DNA from 2 places in the Halobacillus amylolyticus genome. Region 2 is predicted to be linked to the other one. Evidence: a T-box and tRNA genes for the amino acid it is inferred to sense, from the RefSeq annotation. Region 2 holds a T-box; the other holds one or more tRNA genes.

Region 1 (11,936 bases), 1.4 Mb from region 2:
TTCTCCCTTCGATTCATCTCGAAACGATCAATAATATGTCCGAAAAAAGGGACGAAATCGACTTTTTCCTTAAAAAGACCAGTGTCCTTTCGATCCATTTTTGACAACTGAAGCAAATCGTTTACGAGTCGAATCATTCGGTCTGTTTCGTTCTGAGTCACGTCTAGGAAACGAGGCGCAATCTCTTCGTCCTTCCAAGCCCCATCCGTAAGTGCTTCAATATAACTCCGCATCGTTGTTAACGGGGTACGAAGCTCATGTGACACATTAGAAACAAATTCTCGCCGTTCCTGTTCTATTCTCTCTTGTTCTGTTACATCACTAAGTACTGTTATAAAACCGTTCATCTCGTTATTTTCGTCCTGAACAACAGAGAAATTAGCCTTCAAAAGCAGGTGTTGATCTTCTTCACTTAAATCAATAATTACCGAGCCTATCGAATCAATGTCTGATACCTCACTAATCTGATCAGTCATCCCCAGGATGTCAATTAATGACTGCCCTTGGACTTCCTCAAAGCTTTGTTCAATTAAATTAGACGCAGGAGCATTCATTAACGTTACAGCACCTAACCGATCTGTAGCGATGACTCCATCTGACATGTTTGAGAGGACCGAACTAAGCTTTCTCCGCTCACCTTCTGTTGTGGCCTGAGACAGCTTTAATTTGTCATTTAAATCATTAAAAGCAATCCCTAACTGGCCAATCTCATCATTCCCATGGACAGTCACCTTCTGAGAGAAGTCACCAGTTGACATGATTCGTGCCTGTCTCCGCATTTCAGACAATGGCTTCGTTATCGTTCTAGCTACCAGAATCCCAAGTAAAGCGGTTATTGTAATAGCCAGCGCAGCGCCTGTGGCAAAGATATTGTTGATATTCTGGAGTTGACCATATACTCCACTCATGTTCGCTTCATAATAGACTGCTCCTAATGCCTGGTCTTCATTGCTACTGCTGACTATAGAGGTTGCCCCGAACAATAATCGCTCCCCTGTAGTTTCATCTAGCGCAATCTCTGGGGTTGGTGTGCTAGACGGTAATTTTAGTGCAGAAATAATTGAAGGACGCGTCGCTTTCTTACCTATATTTGAGCTCCTTAATTCTCCCCCATGCTCTGCAATCACCCGACCGTCACTATCCACGACCTGCAACTTTTGAATTTCTGTTTCATCAAACTCCTGAATCAGATTCTGTACATCTGATTTAAGACTGGGGTCTGACTCCCCACGCTCAAGTTCAAAGGAATTCTGCAAGCTATATGTTAAAGATCGAATGGTCCCCTCGATCGAACTCTCAAAATTATCCCTAAGCTGCTCCTCGAGCCTATCAACAAAATAAGCACCTATTACTTGAATTCCGAGCAAAAGCAGTAAAATATAAACAACAATAAGCTTCAGCCGAACCGACTGAAAAAAGCTCACTTTCTTCATAAAACCTTACTCCTGCTCTGGGTTTCTTAAATAGTAACCAACACCTCGACGGGTCACAATCCATACTGGATTACTCGGGTTCTCCTCAATTTTTTCACGAAGGCGGCGAACGGTTACGTCGACCGTACGCACATCACCATAATAATCGTAGCCCCACACCGTTTCAAGCAAATGCTCACGCGTCATAACCTGTCCAATATGACGGGCAAGGTAATGTAACAATTCGAACTCTCGGTGCGTAAGCTCAATGTAGGATCCATCCCGAGTTACAGTGTATGCATCCGGATGAATAGCCAAACGCCCAATGGTGATGTCTTTTGACTGATGGGATTGATCTTCCGGCTCCTGCTGGTGTCTTCGTAAATTCGCCTTTACTCTGGCAATCAATTCACGGTTGCTGAATGGCTTAGTTACATAGTCATCCGCACCCATTTCTAAACCTAGCACCTTATCAATCTCAGCATCCTTCGCTGTCAGCATAATGATTGGCATCGTGTGGGTTTTACGAACTTCTCGACATACTTCATTTCCATCTTTATTGGGCAGCATAATATCAAGCAATATTAAATCTGGATCTTCTTGATCGGCCTTTTGGATGGCTTCATCACCATCATAAGCACAAACCACATCATAGCCTTCTTTTTCTAAATTAAATTTCAATATATCCGCAATTGGTTTCTCATCATCAACGACTAAAATTTTTGGAGCCATATCTAATTCACTTCCTTTTCATCTACTTCAATGCTTCCCCTCATTTTAACTTATTTATCCTCAAATGTCTTATCTCATCCTAAAAATAAGAAAGCGTGGGCATCCTTTTCATGCAGTGAAGGCTCGGGTAAGATGGAGGGCCCAAAGCTGAATGCCTCAATATCCTAGACCCACTACGGAAGGCTATAACTAGTTTAAAGATATTAAAAAAGCCGCTATGAAAACGCCATAGCAGCTTACTTATTAATAATAAGACATTGGATTTTGTAATGATCCATTTTTATAGATTTCAAAATGTAAATGAACACCTGTTGAACGTCCAGTCGTTCCCATGTTACCGATCGCGCTTCCTCGTTCAACCGTTTCCCCTGCACTTACACTTATGGATGAAAGGTGAGCATAAATCGTTTTATATCCATTGTTATGGTTGATCACGATTTTATTTCCGTACGAGCCATCATACCCAGCAGAAATAACAACCCCATTATCTGCTGCCTTAATCGTACGATCACTTACACCAGAAATGTCGATGCCTTTGTGAAAATCTCCCCATCTAGAACCTTGCTTACTTGTAATTGTACCTCCAACTGCCGGCCAAGTAAATTCACCGGACCCACGTGATGGTGTCACTTTTGTTCCTTTAAGGATAATTTCTTTCACAGGTTTGGAAATCGTCTCTTCATTAAGGATTTTTTCTTCGACAATCTCTCCGCTCTCCTTCTTAATGAAGTAATGGACTTCTTTCTCACCCTCCCGACCTTCTTGCTTCACTGCTTTTTCACCTTTCTGGAGCTCGTCAGTTTCGACAGTCTCTGTATCATACGAGATACTTTCTTCCTTTATTCCTTCTAGTTCTACTACCACTTCAGTCAGACGCTCAAACACTGTTACATTGATCTCTTGCCCAATTTGTAGAGGTTCATCTTTCTCAAGTTCAGAATTCATCTCAATTAATTCATCCTGAGTGAGACCGTACATGGAAGAAAGTTCGCCAAGTACCTCTCCTTCGGCCACGGTATGAACCTTATCCTCTGGTTTTCCTCTTTGTATTATGTCAACAGCTTCATCTACAGTTACAACTTTACTAGGTTCCACTTCTTTTTCTATTTTTGAAACCTTATTCGTTAGTGACACGTCTATTATAGTAGAGTCGTCTATGGTTGGTTGTTTACCATTCTCTTTTCTCTCTTTTACTTTGCGAAGTGCTTCTTTATCAACATACTGCTCTTTAAACTTTTGAACAGCTTTTTGAGCTTTTTCCCCACTCGGAAGGTAAGCAATGGTTTGATCGTCTATGTTTAAACCTACAGCATTAGCAGCTACTGATATGTTTTCTTTAAGTCCTTTAATCACTTTTTCGTTATTATGAGTAGGCGTGAACTTTTTTTCAGGAACATAGGCAATCTCTTCTTTTGTTGTCAATCGAAGGTTCTCGTTTTCTTCCTGGGCTTGGTTCAAACGTTGGTCAACATAAGATTGAACGATCTCTTTATCATTCACAGCACCTATGTGTTTATCTCCTACATAAACGTGGTAAATAGTTTCTAGGTTACTTTCAGCATACGTTGTTCCAAGACTCAAACCAATACCAAGTAAAGTCATTATGGCGACTTTTTTCCATAAACCAGTCGTCTTATCCACGATCTTTCCCCCAAATCAAATCTCTCTCTCTATTTCTTATGTTTAATTTCACCTTTTTTAACTTATCATAGGTAAGCATTTTGCGATAGGAATTACCAACGATGTAATCAATTTATAATATTAATTCCAATTTTATCTTTTTAAATGTAGTTAAACATCCTTTAATGTGTGAAATTCCACAGCTTAAAGGATGTTTTCGCATGGATTATTACAAATATATTACAAAAAACCGACAAATAGGTACCATTATTTTATCGATTTATATATGAACCTTTATTAAAACCATTTAGTAAAAAATTGGGTTATTAGTTCCCTCTTCCCTAATAGTTAAGAAATCCCAACTATCATGAGAAAACAATGAACCAAATATTAACAAATGAATAGCCTAAAGGGGAATAAAGATTTTTTACGGGAGGGAACTTCATGTATCCGAAATACCCTTATTATGCTGTGACAACCGAGACTACAAATCAAACGTTGACTTTTCCCCCTCAACACCAGCCTAAACAACCAGGTATCGAATCCTTAATGAATCCTAAACCAATTATTGAAAACCTAAGCTACGAAGGCAGTGGGAAACTCAAAAACAAAGTAGCTATTATTACTGGTGGAGACAGCGGAATTGGTGCAGCTGCAGCGATTGCGTACGCAAAAGAAGGAGCCGACATTGTCATCCCGTATTTTTACGAATACGAAAACGAAGATGCCCACCGAACCAAGAAACGTGTTGAAGAGCTCGGGCAGCAATGCCTCCTCCTTCCTGGTGATCTCCGAGATCATGAGCACTGCGAAAATGTCATCAATCAAACAATTGAAACTTTTGGCAAGTTAAATACTCTCGTTAATAACCATGGTGTACAATTCCCTCAACAGGAACTATCTGATATAACGATTGAACAATTTGATGACACGTTCAAAACGAACATTTACTCTTACTTTTACTTATCAAAGGCAGCGCTCCCCCACTTAACAAAAGGCGATGCAATCATTAATACAACTTCTATTGTGGCTTATGAAGGACACAAGTTATTGATAGACTATGCTGCTACAAAAGGTGCTATTGTAGGATTCACTCGTTCCCTATCACAAAACCTTGCTGAAAAGAATATCCGAGTCAACGCAGTTGCTCCTGGACCGATTTGGACACCACTCATACCGTCAAGCTTTTCTGAAGAGCAAGTTAAGACATTTGGCTTAAATGTACCAATGAAGCGCGCGGCACAACCATTTGAGCTTGCACCAACATATGTGTACTTAGCTGGTAATGACTCCCGATATGTTAGTGGTCAAGTTTTACATGTTAATGGAGGAAAAATGGTGAGTTCATAACTGGAATCATTAGTTTCGTTCAACTTTTTGTTTAAAAACAAAAAATGCCTGCGAATCAAATCGCAGACATTTTCCCAGTGGCTCGGGACGGAATCGAACCGCCGACACACGGATTTTCAGTCCGTTGCTCTACCGACTGAGCTACCGAGCCATATTTTAAGTGTTATACTGTATTGAATCCTCGCTCTTCGTCTGGTTTTGTAGTGAATTCGAGGAGGTCCTACGCTCATCTTGTTGCAAGTTTTTAACCGATATATATAATGGCGGTCCGGACGGGACTCGAACCCGCGACCTCCTGCGTGACAGGCAGGCATTCTAACCAACTGAACTACCGGACCAAGCAAATACTCTTATATTACGGCAACGAAGAATATCATACCATAGAGAAAGATGAACAGCAATAGATTTTGCCATTATCTTTGGTGAAAAAGAGAAATCAGGAAGGAGATCCTCCTATTTCTCCCCTAACAAGTATGTCATTTTTTCTATTAATTCCTTTGGTTTGTCGGATTGTAATAATAAGCTCCGATTCGATTCAGCGACAAAACCGGCTTCGATAGCATGGTCGATCAGGTTAATCATCGGTGTATAGTAGTTTTCAATATTTAATAGAGCAATGGGTTTTGTGTGCAGCCCAATTTGTGCCCAGGTTACGGTTTCAAATAGTTCCTCAAACGTTCCAAAGCCTCCAGGGAGTGCGATGAACCCATCAGCCAATTCACTCATCTTTGCTTTTCTTTCATGCATGGTTTCCACCTCAATGAACGATGTCAGCTTTTGGTGCACGATTTCTTTTTCAAAAAGTGGGGTGGGCATAATGCCTGTAACATGCCCTCCTGCTTCTAAAATGGAATCAGCAAGCACGCCCATTAATCCGCTCTTTGCCCCACCATAAACAAGCTCAATTTGTTCGTTCGCAAAAACTTGGCCTAAGATTTTGGACTTTTCGATAAATTCCTGATTATTACCGCTTTTTGATCCAGCGAATACACATATTCTTCTCAAATGAATAGCTCCTTTCTCTTAACAAAACACGCCTACCTATTTTACAAGTAAGACGTGTCTTATTCTTTCTATTATACTATTCGCTATATACGCTCCGTACAACATTTGTTTGTGAGCGATCAGGTCCAACTGAAAAGATCGATAGCGGAATACCTGTAAGTTGTGATACGCGTTCCAAGTAATGGCGCGCATTAACGGGAAGATCTGTGAGTGATTTCGCACCAGTTATATCCTCCGTCCAACCTGGCATTTCCTCGTAAACAGGTTCACATTCAGCTAGCTCTTTCAAACTGGCCGGAAACTCCTTAATGATTTCACCCTTGTATTTGTAAGCTGTACAAATTTTTAAGTTCTCAATCCCTGTTAAAACATCAATCGAGTTAAGTGAAAGGTCGGTGATCCCGCTAACTCTTCGGGCGTGGCGGACAACGACACTGTCGAACCAGCCGACTCGACGGGGACGTCCTGTTGTCGTTCCATATTCACGGCCGACTTCTCGGATTTGATCTCCTACTTCATTATCAAGCTCTGTTGGGAACGGTCCGTCTCCCACGCGAGTGGTGTATGCTTTTGACACTCCCACAACGTGCTTGATTTTAGAGGGGCCAACACCTGAGCCAATCGTCACCCCGCCTGCAATCGGATTAGAGGACGTTACAAACGGATAGGTACCTTGATCAATATCCAGCATAACCCCTTGCGCACCTTCAAAAAGTACTCGACGCCCTTCGTCTAAACTATCATTTAATACAACAGATGTATCACATACATATTTCTTAAATTGCTGCCCATACTCATAATATTCGTCTAGGATTTCATCTACAGTATAGGGTGCCGTTTCATATACTTTTTCAAAAAAGCGGTTCTTTTCTGCTAGATTCTGTTCAAGCTTTTCACGGAAACTTTCTTTGTCCAAAAGATCTGCTACCCGGATTCCCATTCTTGCTGCCTTATCCATGTAAGCTGGACCGATTCCTTTTTTCGTTGTTCCAATTTTATTCGCACCTTTTTCCTCTTCCTGCAATGCGTCAAGCTTCAGGTGATATGGAAGAATAATATGTGCACGGTTGCTGATTCGCAAGTTATCCGTCGAGATTCCTCTATCATGTAGGTACTTAAGCTCTTCTAAGAGGGCTTTCGGATCGACTACCATACCATTTCCCAGTACACACACTTTATCATCAAAAAAGATCCCCGAAGGAATGAGATGTAGTTTATACGTTACTCCGTCAAACTTAATCGTATGCCCTGCGTTGTTCCCGCCTTGATAACGAGCTACAACCTCAGCGTTCTGTGATAGAAAATCAGTAATTTTACCTTTACCTTCATCGCCCCATTGGGTTCCGACAACTACTACTGAAGACATATGGCACCTCCGCCAATAAAATTTACTTTTTTATTTTATCCATGGTCAGTTTATCAATGATTAGCTTATTCGTCAACGTAAATACCGAACGTTATATTTAATTATGTTAAAAATGTTCGATTTTAAATAGCCTCCCTTTTTACTTATAAATGCTTACAAAAACTTATATTGATTGATTTTTACTAAATTAATACTTATAATAACTTATATAGGAGAGTGAACGGATATGTACCAAGAGGAACGACTCATCGAAATCCTTAATTATCTAAGAAATGAGCGAAGAATATCAGTTGAAAAAATTTGCGAGCTTTTCAACGTTTCCCGCGATACTGCACGAAGAGACCTTGTAAAGCTTGAGGAACAGCAAGCTATATTGCGAACACGAGGTGGAGCCATCCTTCCCTCCACTCGTAATAAAATCAAGGACTATTCCAATCGTCTGCAGACCGATTCCGGAGAGAAGTTGCATATTGGGCGAAAAGCTGCCTCATTGATCAGAAATGGAGACAAAATTATTCTAGATGCTTCAACCACGGTTCAATCTTGCGCAGACCAATTGAAAGAACTTGATTGTACAGTCATCACAAATTCTATTAATCAGGCAGAAATTTTATCAAGCAAAGCAAAGCTAACTATTCATTTACTGGGTGGACAGCTTCATAAAGAACATCGATTCTTATACGGAACATCAGTCATTGATCGGCTGTCAAAATATCATGTCGACCATGCTTTTATCGGGGTGGTAGGGATATCAGAGCACGGATTAACGATCGCCCATGAAGAAGATGGAATGGTGAAACGGAAAATGATTGAACGAGCAAAGCAGGTGACGGTTCTTGCTGATCATACAAAAGTGGGGGTAACCGACTTTTATCAATATGCGGGCCTTGAGGATATTGATTTATTAATCACGGACCGAACACCTAGTCTTGACTTCCAGGAATTACTCACTACTCATCAAGTAGAATTACTTGTTACAGAAGAGGAGAAGTAAAAGATGAAGATGATTGCGATTGACTTAGATGGAACGCTATTGAATAGTCGAAGCAAGATCAGTGAAGAAAATATTGCTGCTATTAAAAAAGCTCAATCTAAAGGTGTGGAGGTTGTCATTGCTACGGGGAGAGCCGAATTTGATGTGCGAGAGGTTTTTGCTAAAACAGACGTATCAACATGGGTGATTGGAGCAAACGGAGCTACCATTCATCAGCCAGACAGGGAATGCTTCAGCGCCGTGCCCATTGATCCTAATGATGGGAAAGACATTTTGCAATGGCTTGAGCAGGAACAATTTTATTATGAAGTATTTAGTGATTCGGCAATTTTAACGCCACAGAACGGTCGCGAGTTACTAAATATTGAACTTGATCGGATTCGCAGTGCCAATCCGCAAGCCGACGTCTCCGATTTAAAACTGGCGATGGAGAAGCAATTTGGCCAACAGGGATTCTTCCAAGTGGATTCCTTTCAAGAAATTCTAGATGCCAATGTACCACTTTACAATGTTCTAGCCTTTTCCTTTGATCAAGAAAAACTTGATTTAGGCTGGCGTCAATTCGAGTTACGTGAAGACTTAACACTGGTTAGCTCGTCTCTCCATAACTTCGAACTTGAACATAAGAACGCATCAAAGGGGATAGCTCTATCGAAATTGGCTAACCATTTTGGAATGAACTTACGGGATGTGGGAGCGATCGGGGACAGCCCGAATGACCTTTCCATGCTTGAAGTGACTGGACACAGTGCAGCTATGGCTAATGGACGTAATGTTGTGAAAGAGGCCAGCGACTTTATTACAAAGTCTAATGATGAACATGGTGTGGCGTACACCATCTCCCAATGGTTAGACTAATTACCGCTTCATACACGGTTCGGCGTAACTTCCTAAAGGGGGGCGTAACGAATGGTGATGAATATAAAGACGCCTGAGCTCCTCAAGTTCAGGCGTCTTCTTTGAGTCTTATAGAATAAATCCCACCTCAGGTCATCCAAATTATGGATGACCTGAGGTGGGGAATTTTAGGTTTATTAAGCTGGTGGGACGTCGGCATCGCTATAGCGTCGATCGAGGTCGACGAATTTGTTGTATTCTTTTACAAAGGCGAGTTCGACATTACCAACCGGGCCATTACGTTGCTTCGATATAATAATCTCAATGATATTCTGGTTCTCCGACTCCTGATCATAATAATCATCACGATAAAGGAAACCTACGATATCAGCATCCTGCTCAATTGAACCTGATTCACGAAGATCAGACATCATCGGACGTTTGTCCTGTCTTGATTCAACACCACGAGATAACTGAGATAACGCAATCAACGGAACATTTAATTCACGGGCTAACCCTTTTAAGGAGCGTGAAATCTCTGATACTTCCTGCTGACGGTTTTCTTTGGAATTGGCGCTCCCTTGAATGAGCTGCAAATAGTCAATCAAGATCATCCCAAGTCCATGTTCTTGCTTAAGGCGACGGCATTTAGAACGGATTTCACTTACTCGAACACCTGGAGTGTCATCGATGTAAATTCCTGCATTCGATAGACTTCCCATTGCCATCGTCAGCTTGTTCCAATCATCAGATTCCATACGTCCTGTCCGCAGACGCTGTGCATCAATATTGCCTTCTGCACACAACATACGCGATACAAGTTGATCAGCCCCCATCTCAAGGCTGAAAATCGCAACATTTTCTTCTGTATGGACTGCTACGTTTTGTGCAATATTTAAGGCAAACGCCGTTTTACCCATAGATGGTCTAGCTGCTACTATAATTAGGTCATTTCGCTGAAATCCAGAAGTAATCTGATCGAGATCCCGATACCCAGTTGGAATCCCTGTTACGTTCCCATCGCTATTGTGGAGCATTTCAATGTTATCGTACACATCGATCAGCACATCTTTAATACTTTTAAAAGCACCTGAATTTGTCCTATTAGACACTTCGAGAATATCTTTTTCAGCTGAATTTAAAACATCTTCAATATTCTCTTCCTCAGCAAAGCCGCTGGTAACGATATTTGTTGCTGTTCGGATTAACCCACGTAATGTAGATTTTTCGCTAACAATTTTAGTATAGTAGCTAATATTCGCTGCTGTCGGTACTGAGTTTGCGATATCGCTTAAATATGATACCCCACCGACCTCTTCCAACACTTTATTATTTGATAATGCCGTGGTCACGGTTACGAGATCAATTGGTTCCCCACGGTCAGATAAAGTAAGCATGACTTCAAATATTCGCTGGTGACTTGCTCTGTAAAAATCTTCGGGAAGCAAGTATTCAGCAGCAGTAGACATAGCCTCTGGCTCCAAAAAGACAGCCCCGAGAACAGCCTGTTCTGCTTCGATATTATGCGGCGGAGTACGGTCATTCCATTGTTCACTCACTAGTTCGTTCCTCCTCTAATCATGAAAAGGACCCTTTACTTCCCTTCAATATGGACACGAATTGTACCTGTAACTTCTTGATGAAGCTTCACAGGGACATTTGTATACCCAAGCGTGCGGATGGGCTCGTCTAATTCGATTTTACGTTTGTCAATTTTAATATTGTGTGATTTCTTCAGCTCTTCAGCAATTTGCTTGCTTGTCACAGAGCCAAACAAACGGCCACTGTCACCAGACTTCGCTGTCAGCTTCACTTCTATATCAGCCAACTGCTGTTTCAGTAGTCCAGCCTCTTTTTCTTCTTCTTCAGCCAGCTGGTCCTGTTTAGCATCCTTTGCCTTCTGTGCTTTAAGGTTGCCGCCTGTCGCCTCAACAGCTAAATTATTTTTCAAAAGATAGTTACGGGCATATCCGTCCGAAACATTTTTTATTTCCCCTTTTTTCCCTTTTCCTTTTACATCAGCTTTGAAAATAACTTTCATTCTTGGTCTCCTCCTTCGAAATATTCATCGATAATATCCTGTAGTAACGCTTTCGCATCTTCAATATTGGTGTCTTCAAGCTGGGTGGCCGCATTGGTTAAATGCCCGCCCCCATTCATTCTTTCCATGATTACCTGCACATTTATATCACCCAACGAGCGGGCGCTGATCCCAATTCTTCCGTCTTTGCGCTCTGATATGACAAAAGACGCTACAATTCCTGTCATCGTAAGCAACGTATCAGCAGCTTGAGCAATAATAACCGGACCATAAGACTCGCCATGCTTACCTGCTGAGATGGCAACCCCATTGCGATAAACATCCGCCTTTTCTATTAAACGACTGCGCTTCACGTACACGTCTAAATCTTCCTTCATAAATTTCTGAACGAGAACGGTATCCGCTCCTTTAGACCTTAAATAGGAAGCCGCGTCAAAGGTACGAGACCCTGTACGTAATGTGAAACTTTTCGTGTCGATAATAATCCCGGACAATAATGCTGTTGATTCGAGCATAGACAGTTTCAGCTTCTTCGGTTGATATTCGAGCAGTTCTGTTACAAGCTCTGCCGTGGAGGAA
Region 2 (11,936 bases):
AGGAGGGGTAGTGGGCATGCGAACTTTCCGCCACAAGACAAAACATGCCCGCTTCAGATTCGGTTGGCCCGTGCTAGCTTTCTTACAGGTTGCATCTCTACTGACACTTGTGTGGTTCTATTTCCGATAATCCTGTCATATCCTGTAGGCAGGGAGGCGAAGTGGATGGCCGAGACATCAACTGCCGTTCTGGCATGGGTAGAACATCAAGGAGTATGGGCACCGCTTTTATTTATTGGTATTCATTTGTTGCGACCCTTGTTATTTTTGCCGGTGATGCTCGTTTGTATAACGGGTGGTTTGCTTTTCGGGCCAGTTGCTGGCACTGCCTATTCAGTAATTGGAACCCTGTTGTCCAGTTTAATTTTTTACCGTATGATTCGTTTTGTTCCCTTTGGGCTGAAAAAAATGCAGGCTATCTATCAAAAGTGGAATAAGCGAAGATCGCAACTAACGGTGAGGCAAGTTGCCATTCTAAGGTTAATTCCTTTTATCCATTTTCACCTGTTATCGTATTGCCTGATTGAAATGAGTACAGATTTTAAAGATTATACGAAATCATCATTGCTGGCAAACTTTCCTTTGGCTGTCGTGTACACTTCTGTAGGACAGTGGATCACCTTGTTATCCATTCCGATGTTACTGGTATTATCAGGGGTTCTTGCATGGGCTTGTTATATGGTAAGAAAAAAATATGAAGTTATGATTTGGCAGGATTTTTTCCAGCCAAGCTAAAAAACAAGTTCAGTTCCTTGAATTCCGGGACCTGAACTTGTTTTTATAGACTCAAATAGCTGATTTTCACAAATCGTCATCAATTGGCTGGATATTCAAACGGTTAATCGGGTATTTCCATTCAATCTTGGCATAAGGATACCTCATTAATACTTGCTCTTCAAGAAAGTATAAGTCATTTCTCTCAAGTCCCTTTAACTTTTCCGGGTGATGAGCGGAGATGCTTATATTGACGACTTCAAAAGCCTCCTCTGTTGTACCGAGATACTTTTCACCTTCGAAGACCAGTCCTCTGTAAGTAATTAAAAAATTCTGTTTCGTATTTTTCATTGCGTCGTGAAAATAAAATTCCTGTTTATTCCGGGCATGGTCAAGTTTTCGCCTTGGATTGATAATAAACTTGTAGATTGTGTAAATAATGAAGAGTACAGCTATAATTAAGAGTAACCGAAATAGTATAATAATCATGGTTATCGTCTCCCTGTGATCGGTTGTTAGCTCATTTACGTTTTATAGTGCCGTAACGTTTCAAAAAATGATACATTTATATAGAAGAACTTTAACTAGGAGGACAAACATGAATTGGGAACCTTTTTATCACATGCAGCAGCAACTTGACAAACATATTGAATCGACACACAACCTCGAAGCTGTAGATATCGTTGATAATAAAATATTAGCGCTCTTGGTGGAAATTGGTGAATTAGCTAATGAAACGCGCTGTTTTAAATTTTGGAGCAAAAAAACGGCGAGTTCAAAAAACATTGTGCTTGAGGAATATGTAGATGGTTTGCACTTTATCTTATCCCTCGGTCTTGATCTTGGCATTCGCTATCAGACATCAACACTTAATGATGTCACAAACGAAACACAAGCTTTCCTTACTATTTTCACAACTGTCGAGAATTTTAAACGTAAAAAGGATCAAGCAAGCTATACCGAGTTGTTTACTGCCTTTTTATCCCTTGGAGAAATACTTGGATTCCAGGAAGAGGAATTACAAGAGGCTTATAAGCGTAAGAATGAAGTGAACTTTAAGAGGCAAGATGAAGGATATTAGACGTAATTTTTTGTTAATTCATAATAAAACCTATATAATAGGGAATAGTGAGTAAAAAGGAGGAAATGTTACATATGGCTAAAAAAGATGAAACTTTGGTAATGCTTCAAGATTTAACTGATGCAAATGGGATACCAGGAAATGAAAGAGAACCCCGTGATGTCATGAAAAGGTACATTACTCCCTATGCTGACGAGGTGTACACAGATAATCTCGGAAGCTTAGTTGCTAAAAAGACAGGCAACAAAAAAGGTCCGAAAGTAATGGTTGCCGGTCACCTTGATGAAGTAGGCTTCATGGTAACACGTATCGATGACAATGGCTATATTTACTTCCAACCTGTTGGTGGCTGGTGGAGTCAGGTTATGCTAGCCCAAAGAGTGACCATCATGACTCGAAAGGGCAACTTGACTGGAATTATCGGTTCGAAGCCTCCACACATTTTACCAGCAGACCAGCGTAAGAAGGCTATCGACATTAAAGATATGTTTATTGACATTGGCGCATCCAGCAAAGAAGAAGCGAGTGAATTTGGAGTTGTACCTGGGGATTCCATCGTCCCTTACTTTGAGTTTACACAAATGAAAAACGAAAAAATGTTACTTGCTAAAGCATGGGACAACCGAATTGGCTGTGCCATCGCAATTGAAGTATTAAAGCGTCTAAAATCTGAGAAGCATCCAAATATCGTCTATGGTGTTGGTACAGTTCAAGAAGAAGTGGGTCTTCGAGGTGCACGTACCTCCGCACATTTAATCAATCCTGATATCGCTTTTGGGGTAGATGTTGGGATTGCTGGTGATACACCTGGTGTTTCTGACCGTGATGCTTCAAGCAAAATGGGGGAAGGCCCGCAAATTATTCTATATGATGCTTCAATGGTGTCACATAAAGGATTACGTGACTTTGTCGTTGAAACAGCGGATGAAAACACGATTCCTTACCAGTTTGCTTCCATAGCCGGCGGCGGAACAGATTCCGGAGCCATTCATTTAAGCCATGATGGTGTACCGGCCCTGTCCATTACGATTGCCACACGCTACATTCATTCACATGCAGCGATGCTTCACCGTAATGATTTTGAAAATGCCGTAAACTTAATCGTAGAAGTAATTAAGAATCTGGATGATAAAAAAGTAAAAGAAATTACTTTCGACTAGGTAAAGCCTAAAGAAAAAAGCCATCCCTCAAGGGGTGGCTTTTCCTATGCTTGCTTATTTTGTAAGCTTTGCTCAAGAGTTTCAAGCATCTCTTGTTTATCTTGTTCATTGGCCTCTTTCCAAATCATCTCGAATAAAACACCAAGTCCAGGGAGCATTTTTTCTTCTCCATTTTGAACAGCATCAACAATTGTAGCTTCAAGTTGTTCAGTGTTGTGACCCGAAACATTGGAAAGGATTGCTTTTCTTAAGTTTAAATCCATTTTCTGATAACCTCCACTTTGGAATTATGTTTAGTTTGACCAAATGTGAATAAGCTATGTATGATAATAAAGAAATCTATATGATAAGGATCATTCAAAAAGCTATCGAATGATAAGTAAAGAATCCTTTCGTGGCTTGTTTTATCGATGTGTTAACTCGTTGAATACGTACTAAAAAGGGGAGCTTTATGCTTACGTCAGTCAATAACCCAAAGGTGAAAGAGTGGAAAAAGCTACATAAACGGAAATATAGAGATAAAAGTGGAACCTTTTTGGTCGAAGGTCTCCATTTAGTCGAAGAAGTTTTAAAAAGTGAATGGAAGGTTCTTGAAATTTTGATTAGGGATGGAGAAAACTTTGATTTGAAATTAAATGAACAGGTTACAATTGTTAATGAGCAAGTGTTTAATGCTGTTTCACAAACGCAAACACCACAAGGTATTGCTGCAGTCGTTGAACGTAAAACGAATCAGTATCAACCAGCAGCACTTACTTTGCTGGTTGATTCTGTCCAAGATCCTGGGAATTTAGGGACACTAATTCGTACGGCAGACGCTGCTGGATTTGATCATGTTGTCATCGGAGAAGGTTCTGTGGATCCCTTTAATGAAAAGACGGTTCGTTCAACGCAAGGATCGTTGTTTCATATTCCTGTTTTTCAGGGAAATCTTGAAAGCTTTGTAGATAAGCTAAAAGCAACAGGAGTGACAGTGCTTGCATCTGCACTTGAGAAAAATGCCACACCTTATAAGCAGCTTTCTAAGCATGATCGCACGGCTTTAATCGTCGGTAATGAAGGCCAGGGAATTCGAGGAGAGTTGTTATCCTATGCTGACCAACGGGTGTATATACCGATTTATGGTCAGGCAGAATCTTTAAACGTGGCGATTGCTGCGGCTATTTTAATGTATCATCTAAAAGAATAGGCTTGCATATCTGAATTACTTTCTCTATAATTAATGAACAGTTATATAGTGAATAGCGAGGAAAGAGCAAAGTAAATGGTTGCACCATCGATTGAGGGAGGAAATGCCTTGGACTGAAAGTATTTCTATCGTGGCAGCCGTTGAAATTTCACTCTTGAGCTGACATCCTTTATGGGGGTGTTCCGGATTCTTATCCGTTATCTAAATCTTGAGTGGGCACAGGCAGTGTGTCAACAAGGGTGGTATCGCGAAACGATTAGACAAGTCTCGTCCCTTTTTTTTAGGGGGCGGGGCTTTTTTTATTTTTGACTTTGAAGGAGGAGCATTAATGAAGGAACGTTTGCAGGAGTTAAAGCGAGAAGCATTAACTAAAGTAGAGCAAGCCAAAGGAGTCCAGGCACTAAAAGATATTCGTGTCGAGTACTTAGGGAAGAAAGGTCCAATTACTGAAGTATTACGCGGAATGGGGAAGTTATCGAAGGAAGAACGGCCCGTTATCGGACAACTGGCGAATGAAGTCAGGGAAGAAATCGCTGCGGCGATAGATTCTAAACAAACCCGTTTTGAAGAGGAGGAACTAGAGAAGCAGCTTGAGGCGGAAAGTATTGATGTCACCTTACCTGGACGTCCTGTTCAAGTCGGCGGACCTCATTTGTTAACATCTATTGTCGAGGAAATTGAAGACTTGTTTATTGGTATGGGATTTGAAATAAAAGAAGGGCCTGAGGTGGAAACAGATTATTATAATTTTGAAGCGTTAAACTTACCAAAGGGTCATCCCGCCCGTGATATGCAGGATTCTTTTTACGTTACAGAAGAACTTCTTTTGCGGACACATACCTCTCCAGTTCAAGCAAGAACAATGGGGCTGAAAAATGGATCAGAGCCTGTGAGAATGATTTGTCCGGGCAAAGTGTATCGTCGTGACACCGATGATGCGACACACTCTCACCAATTTACTCAGATTGAGGGATTGCTGGTCGATAAACATGTCCGTATGAGTGATTTAAAAGGAGTACTTGATGCTTTTGCCAAAAAAATGTTCGGAGCAGAGCGTGAAATCAGACTTCGTCCAAGCTTCTTCCCGTTCACAGAACCGTCTGTTGAGATGGATATTTCCTGTAAAATGTGTGGAGGAGAAGGCTGTTCCGTTTGTAAAGGCACGGGCTGGATTGAAATTTTAGGAGCAGGAATGGTTCACCCAAACGTACTTGAAATGGCTGGTTATGATGCTAACGAGTATTCAGGTTTTGCCTTCGGGATGGGGCCTGAACGGATTGCTATGCTGAAGTATGGTGTAGATGACATTCGCAATTTCTATACAAACGATCAACGATTCTTAAAACAATATCATAAAGCGTAAGGAGGATCATACATGCTAGTATCTTTAAATTGGTTAAATCAATACATTAATGTTCGTGATTACAAGCCAGAGGACCTTGCTGAAATCATCACAAAAACAGGCATAGAAGTTGAAAGTGTAGAAGCTGTTGCCGAAAAGGTGACAGGTGTTGTCGTCGGGCACGTGGTTTCGTGTGACCAGCACCCTAACGCAGATAAGTTATCTTTATGTCAAATCGATGTCGGCACAGAAACGTTGCAAATTGTTTGTGGGGCTCCGAACATTGCGGAAGGGCAGTATGTAGCTGTAGCTGTTCCAGGGGCAGTGCTGCCTGGCAACTTTAAAATTAAGAAAACAAAACTACGTGGGGAAGAATCTAATGGAATGGTCTGTTCCATGCAGGAGTTTGGCGTGGATGAAAAAGATGTTCCGAAAGAATATCAGGATGGCATTTTTGTTTTCCCTGAGGCCGTTACAGTTGGCGACGATGCTGTTTCTTTATTAAACCTAGATGATGTAATTATCGAACTTGGCTTAACACCGAACCGTTCAGACTGTCTCAGTATGGCAGGGGTGGCTTATGAAATTGCTGCTGCACTTGATAGGGAGTATGAGCTGCCCGAAGAAGATGTTCATCCGATTTCAGAGCAGGCCTCTGATTATATTACGGTTAATGTAGAGGATGGCAAGGCCAATCCTTATTACGGTGCCTTTATTATCAAAGATGTAACAGTAGGTCCTGCACCATTATGGATGCAAAATCGCCTAACTGCTGCGGGTATTCGTCCGATCAATAACGTTGTTGATATCACGAACTATGTATTGCTTGAATACGGACAACCACTTCACGCATTTGACTACGATCGTTTTGGGTCAAAAGAGGTCATAACACGCAGAGCGAAAGATGGGGAAACGATTGTTACCTTAGATGAACAAGAACGAACATTGACTAGCGACCACTTAGTCATTACGAATGGTATGAAGCCGCATGCAATTGCCGGGGTAATGGGCGGCGGAGAATCGGAAGTGGACAATGAGACGTCAACCATTCTGTTAGAGGCTGCTTATTTTGACCCAGCTGTAGTCAGACAATCCTCAAAGGACCATGGACTTCGGAGTGAATCGAGCACACGGTTTGAAAAAGGCGTTGATCCAAATCGTGTTGAACGTGCAGGGAGAAAAGCATGCGAACTACTAGAAAAATACACTGGGGCAAGTGTACTTTCTGGTGTGGTCAGCTTTGATGAATTAGACCGCTCCGAGAAGAAAGTAACAATTAATACAGAGCACATTAATGATCGTTTAGGAACAGAGATTACAACTGACGAAATTGCTAGTATCCTTAAACGACTGCAGTTCAACTTCAGTGAGTCAGGGGACGATTTCCACATATCTGTTCCCACGCGCAGAGGGGATGTAACGCTTTTTGAAGATATGCTTGAAGAGGTCGCACGAATTTACGGTTACGATAATCTTCCATATACCTTCCCGTCTGGTGCTTCACAAGTAGGCGGTTTATCACAGACCCAGCAGTTAAAACGAAAGATGAAAACGTATTTCGAAGGAGCAGGTTTAAACGAAGCGATCACGTACTCCCTGACAAGTGAACAGAGGGCGTCGATGCTTGTGAGTAAAGAAATTGCGGAACAGGCGAAGACACCTGTTAAGCTTTCTATGCCAATGAGTGAAGACCACAGTCATCTCAGGTTAAGCATCCTGCCGGAAATGTTGCAATCACTCGCTTATAATGTTGCAAGAAAACAAAGCGATCTTGGTTATTATGAGATTGGAACTGTTTTTGTCAGCGAGGAAGAACGAGTCACAAAACAGCCGAATGAACCATTACGTGCTTCTGGTGCTTTAACAGGGGAATGGCTTGCTCATCCTTGGCAACAGGAGAAAAAGCCAGTTGATTTCTTTGTTGTCAAAGGAATTGTAGAGGGACTAGCAACCCAGTTAGATGTACCTATTACATTTGAAAAAGGTAAGCTTGATCACATGCACCCAGGACGGACTGCTTTTATAAAAACAAATGGTACGGTCATAGGGTTCTTAGGTCAAATTCATCCGAAGCTGCAAAAGGAAATGGGCTTGAAGGATACTTATGTATTTGATCTAAATGTGAATGAACTTTTTAAGTTGTACACGAAAGAAGAAGCATTCCATGCGATTCCAAAATATCCTGCAGTTAGTCGAGACATCGCATTAGTTGTAGATGAAACGATACCTGCAGGTGAGATTGAAGAAACGATTCAGTCTGCTGGTGCTCCATTGATTAAAGCAGTTCAAGTCTTTGATGTGTACCAAGGCGAACACCTTGAGTCTGGTAAAAAATCACTAGCCTATAACCTTGTTTATTTAAATCCTGAGCGAACATTGAAGGATAAGGAAGTAGAAGAGGCTCATAACAATATTCTAGATGCAGTAAAACTAGCTCACCAAGCCGAGCTCCGTGGTTAAAGTGGAGGAGCTGGGGGAGGGACATGAAACAGATCAAAAACAAGAAGCGTGCCATGACACGCTTCTTGTTTTTAGGTTAATCTACGAGCTTTTTCCAATGTAGCAAAGTGTACCTTTGCAATTTCACGAAGTTTCTCTTCACCGTATACATTAATAATTTTTGCTGCAGCTTTATCAACAGTGCCGGAAGCACCTTTAGGAATAGGGAGTCCTGTATCCATTTCTATTTGATCCATGGCTTTAACGAAACTAGATCTTGCTATAATAGAAGCAACCGCAACTGAAGTGGAATAGCTTTCTGCTTTTGTCATAAAATAAATGTCTTTTTGAAGTGTTTTTCCTTCTGATTTCAGGTGCTTTTGATACACGGTTGGCTGAGAGAACTGATCGACTAAAATAGCTGGTTTTTCTGGAAATATTTTTGTAAGTAAACTCTCTAATGCTTTGTGATGGAGCATTGTTTTCATTTTACCTTGTGTCCATCCCTTTTCTTGCCAACTATTATATTTCGAGTTATTTAAACGCAGGAGACTGTATGGGATGTTCATGTCAACAATTTGTTTGGCTATATGAGTAATTTGCTTGTCGGATATATGCTTTGAGTCTTTGACTCCAATAGCTTTCAGCTGGCCAATTTGATGGTCTTTTACATAGGCGGCAGCCACCGTAATAGGCCCGAAGAAATCGCCCGTACCTGCCTCATCTGAGCCAATATGAGACTCGGAAAATAGCGAATCAGATGGATGAAAACGATGTGTTTTTGTACTGCTTGAGGGGGAGGAAGGTGTGGATTTACCCCACCTATTGGATTCCGCTTCAGGGGCTTTACCTTGAAAAAGTACTTTGCCTGACTGATAGGCTGTAATTGTACAGTTGGTTGTTTTTGCTGCAAAGGCAGCATTGACAGGTGTATTTGCTTTTAGATCTTTTTGATAAAATTGCTTCATTTCCTGAAGTTTATTTTTAGGTATGGTTAGTACAACTTGTGGCATATTCATGTCCTCTCTATTGAAAAGTATAGAAATAGTATAGCAAATGAAGAGCATAAACAGAACAAGGATCAAAAATAGCTTTTTGGTTTCCCAAATGTTTCGCTTCATGTTACTATTATGCTTAGGACTTGAGAATCAAGGGGGTATGGATGTGTCCCAATCAGATAAAAACAGAAGAAGAATCACAGTTGAGATTAACAATCGATCCTATACAATCATTGGTCAAGAAGAGCCGCACCATATCCGCATGGTATCTAGTCTTGTTGATCAGAAAATGCGTGAAATACATGAAGCTAATCCCAGTTTAGATACAGCTAAACTTGCTGTTTTAACAGCAGTAAATACAATGAATGAATATATTAAATTGAAAGAAGAATGTACAGAGTTGATGAATTATATAGATAAGATAGAGAAAGAGGACGACAACTAACATGATTATTGATTTACTACTTCTCATTATTTTATTTCTCGGAGTTATGGTGGGATTTAGAAGGGGCTTTATTCTCCAGTTGTTTCATTTAATTGGATTTATAGCTGCTTTTATCGTCGCTGTAATGTACTACGACAACTTAGCGCCTAAACTTATTCTCTGGGTGCCATACCCTGAACTTCCAGAAGGAGCTTCCTGGGCGATATTTATGGAAAGCTTGCCGCTCGAGCAAGCGTTTTATAATGCCAGTGCCTTTGCCATATTGTTTTTTGGTGTGAAAATTATTCTGCAAATCATTGCCTCCATGCTGGATTTTGTTTCAGAGTTGCCTGTACTGAGTTCGCTAAACAGTTTGCTCGGCGGTATTTTAGGTTTTGTAGAAAGATACTTTCTATTATTTATTCTTTTATACATAGCGGCACTAGTACCCTTAGGAGTTGTTCAGAACGCCTTGGATGGTTCATTTCTTGCCCAGTTTATTATTGAGAAAACACCAATACTCTCAAGCCAGATAAAGACAATGTGGGTTGAACAAGTGATTACCTTGTTATAAAGGAAAAGGAACGCTATTTCTATTTGTAGCGCAAAAGCCTTAGATGATTGCGCTTTTCTAAGAAGAGGTCGCTGTGAAAAATTCATAGCGGCCTTTTCTTTGTTCTTAAGTATAAAATTATTTGTATGAAAGGAGAGGGTGAATGTATGACTATTGATAAAAAGAAAGTGGTTAAACTACTCGAAACCATTGCCATTTACTTAGAACTTAAAGGGGAAAATCCATTTAAAATCTCTGCTTACCGTAAAGCTGCCCAGGCACTAGAAAGAGATGACCATTCATTAAACGAAATTGATGATTTTAAAAAAATGAAAGGGATTGGTAAAGGTACAGCAGCAGTCATTGATGAGTACATTGAAAATGGAGAATCAGAAACCCTTCACCAATTACAGGCAGAAGTGCCGGCAGGATTAATCCCATTACTTGATATTCAAGGGTTAGGCGGAAAAAAACTAGCAAAGCTTTACCAACAGTTAGGCGTAACAGATGCCGAATCATTAAAAGAAGCACTAGAGCAAGGGAAGGTGGAAGAACTTGAAGGCTTTGGCAAAAAGTCTGCGGTGAAAATACTAAAGACATTAAACGAAGCCGGCTCAAGGCCTGAGCGGCTGCCAATCGCGCTGATGCTGCCGATCGCAGAGAAAGTCGAAACCTTTTTAAAACAGGCAAAAACAATTAAACGTTTCTCACGTGCAGGTAGTTTACGAAGAATGAGAGAGACGATTAAGGACCTCGACTTTATCATTGCTTCAAACAATCCAAATCAAACAAAAGACGAATTGTTAGCCTATCCGGAAGTGAAAGAAGTGGTCTCTTCGGGTGAAACGAAAGTGTCAATTATCGTTAATGAAGGCTATGATATCGGCATTGATTTTCGAATCGTTGCATCACATGAATTTGCCTCAACTTTGCATCACTTTACTGGCTCCAAAGACCATAATGTAGCGATGAGACAGTTAGCTAAACAAAAGCAGGAGAAAATCAGTGAATATGGAGTGGAGAATGCGGAAACAGGTGAAATTCTTACCTTTGAAACGGAAAAACAGTTTTTCGATCACTTCGGTCTCCACTTTATCCCGCCTGAGGCTCGTGAAAATACGGGAGAAGTCGATGCATTCAAAGAACCAATCACGCTTCTTAAGGAAAGTGATATCCGTGGCGATCTTCATATGCACTCAACATGGAGCGATGGTGCACAATCGATTCGAGAGATGGCGGAGCAAAGTAAGGCGATGGGGTATGAATACATTGCCATTACAGATCATTCCAAGTATCTACGAATAGCCAATGGTCTAAATGAAGAGCGGTTACGTATGCAAAGGAAAGAGATTGAAAAAATAAATAAAGAGATAGAAGACTTCCATATTTTTGCCGGTATCGAAATGGACATTCTTCCTGACGGCTCGCTAGACTTTGATGATGACTTCTTAAAAGAGATGGATTATGTAATCGCGTCGATTCACTCAAGTTTTAATCAGTCAGAAGAACAAATCATGAAGCGGCTATTTTCGGCACTTGAAAACCCGCATGTGGACATGATTGCCCATCCTACTGGCCGGTTAATTGGCCGCAGAAGTGGCTATAGCGTTCAATTGGACAAGTTGATTGAAGGGGCGAAGCAAACAGGAACAATTCTTGAATTGAATGCTAATCCAAACAGACTGGATTTAAGTTGGGAATGGATAATGAAAGCACAAGAAGCCGGTGTCATGATAGCTATTAATACGGATGCTCACAGTTATTCAATGCTCGAACATATGGAAATAGGTGTGGGAGCAGCACGAAAAGGATGGCTGCGTAAGGAATCGGTTCTCAATACCATGACGAAGAAACAACTGATGAAACGCCTTGGCATCAGCTAGTTGTAAAAAAAGGAGACTAAACTGACATGAATCAACGGATCTTTCATGTTTTAGAATACAAGAAAATTATTGATCAATTAAGTAACCAAGCCGCTTCAACTCTAGGAAAGGAGCGGGCCCTGGCATTAAAACCTTCAACTGAACTTGATGAGG

What was found. The T-box of region 2 lies ahead of pheS (phenylalanine--tRNA ligase subunit alpha). A T-box ahead of a tRNA ligase gene usually reads a tRNA of that ligase, here a tRNA-Phe.
Region 1: it encodes a tRNA-Phe, which carries the amino acid that the T-box ahead of pheS (phenylalanine--tRNA ligase subunit alpha) is inferred to sense. The anticodon was not compared.

Annotation. Positions count from the first base shown of each region.
Region 1 covers NZ_CP095075.1:2,750,684-2,762,619, reverse strand. Annotated here, with positions in the region: gene walK (cell wall metabolism sensor histidine kinase WalK) at 1-1,433, opposite strand, end outside; gene yycF (response regulator YycF) at 1,440-2,144, opposite strand; gene MUO15_RS14310 (peptidoglycan DD-metalloendopeptidase family protein) at 2,388-3,785, opposite strand; gene MUO15_RS14305 (SDR family oxidoreductase) at 4,209-5,114, shown strand; tRNA gene MUO15_RS14300 (tRNA-Phe) at 5,193-5,265, opposite strand; tRNA gene MUO15_RS14295 (tRNA-Asp) at 5,376-5,452, opposite strand; gene MUO15_RS14290 (LOG family protein) at 5,568-6,119, opposite strand; gene MUO15_RS14285 (adenylosuccinate synthase) at 6,196-7,485, opposite strand; gene MUO15_RS14280 (DeoR/GlpR family DNA-binding transcription regulator) at 7,712-8,479, shown strand; gene MUO15_RS14275 (Cof-type HAD-IIB family hydrolase) at 8,483-9,337, shown strand; gene dnaB (replicative DNA helicase) at 9,514-10,875, opposite strand; gene rplI (50S ribosomal protein L9) at 10,911-11,357, opposite strand; gene MUO15_RS14260 (DHH family phosphoesterase) at 11,354-11,936, opposite strand, start outside.
Region 2 covers NZ_CP095075.1:4,277-16,212, forward strand. Annotated here, with positions in the region: gene MUO15_RS00030 (DUF1294 domain-containing protein) at 1-130, shown strand, start outside; gene MUO15_RS00035 (TVP38/TMEM64 family protein) at 166-735, shown strand; gene MUO15_RS00040 (sigma-w pathway protein ysdB) at 802-1,203, opposite strand; gene MUO15_RS00045 (dUTP diphosphatase) at 1,313-1,795, shown strand; gene MUO15_RS00050 (M42 family metallopeptidase) at 1,870-2,955, shown strand; gene sspI (small acid-soluble spore protein SspI) at 3,000-3,218, opposite strand; gene MUO15_RS00060 (TrmH family RNA methyltransferase) at 3,407-4,144, shown strand; T-box leader at 4,194-4,422, shown strand; gene pheS (phenylalanine--tRNA ligase subunit alpha) at 4,473-5,507, shown strand; gene pheT (phenylalanine--tRNA ligase subunit beta) at 5,520-7,946, shown strand; gene rnhC (ribonuclease HIII) at 8,018-8,938, opposite strand; gene zapA (cell division protein ZapA) at 9,084-9,368, shown strand; gene MUO15_RS00085 (CvpA family protein) at 9,373-9,921, shown strand; gene polX (DNA polymerase/3'-5' exonuclease PolX) at 10,068-11,783, shown strand; gene MUO15_RS00095 (endonuclease MutS2) at 11,810-11,936, shown strand, end outside.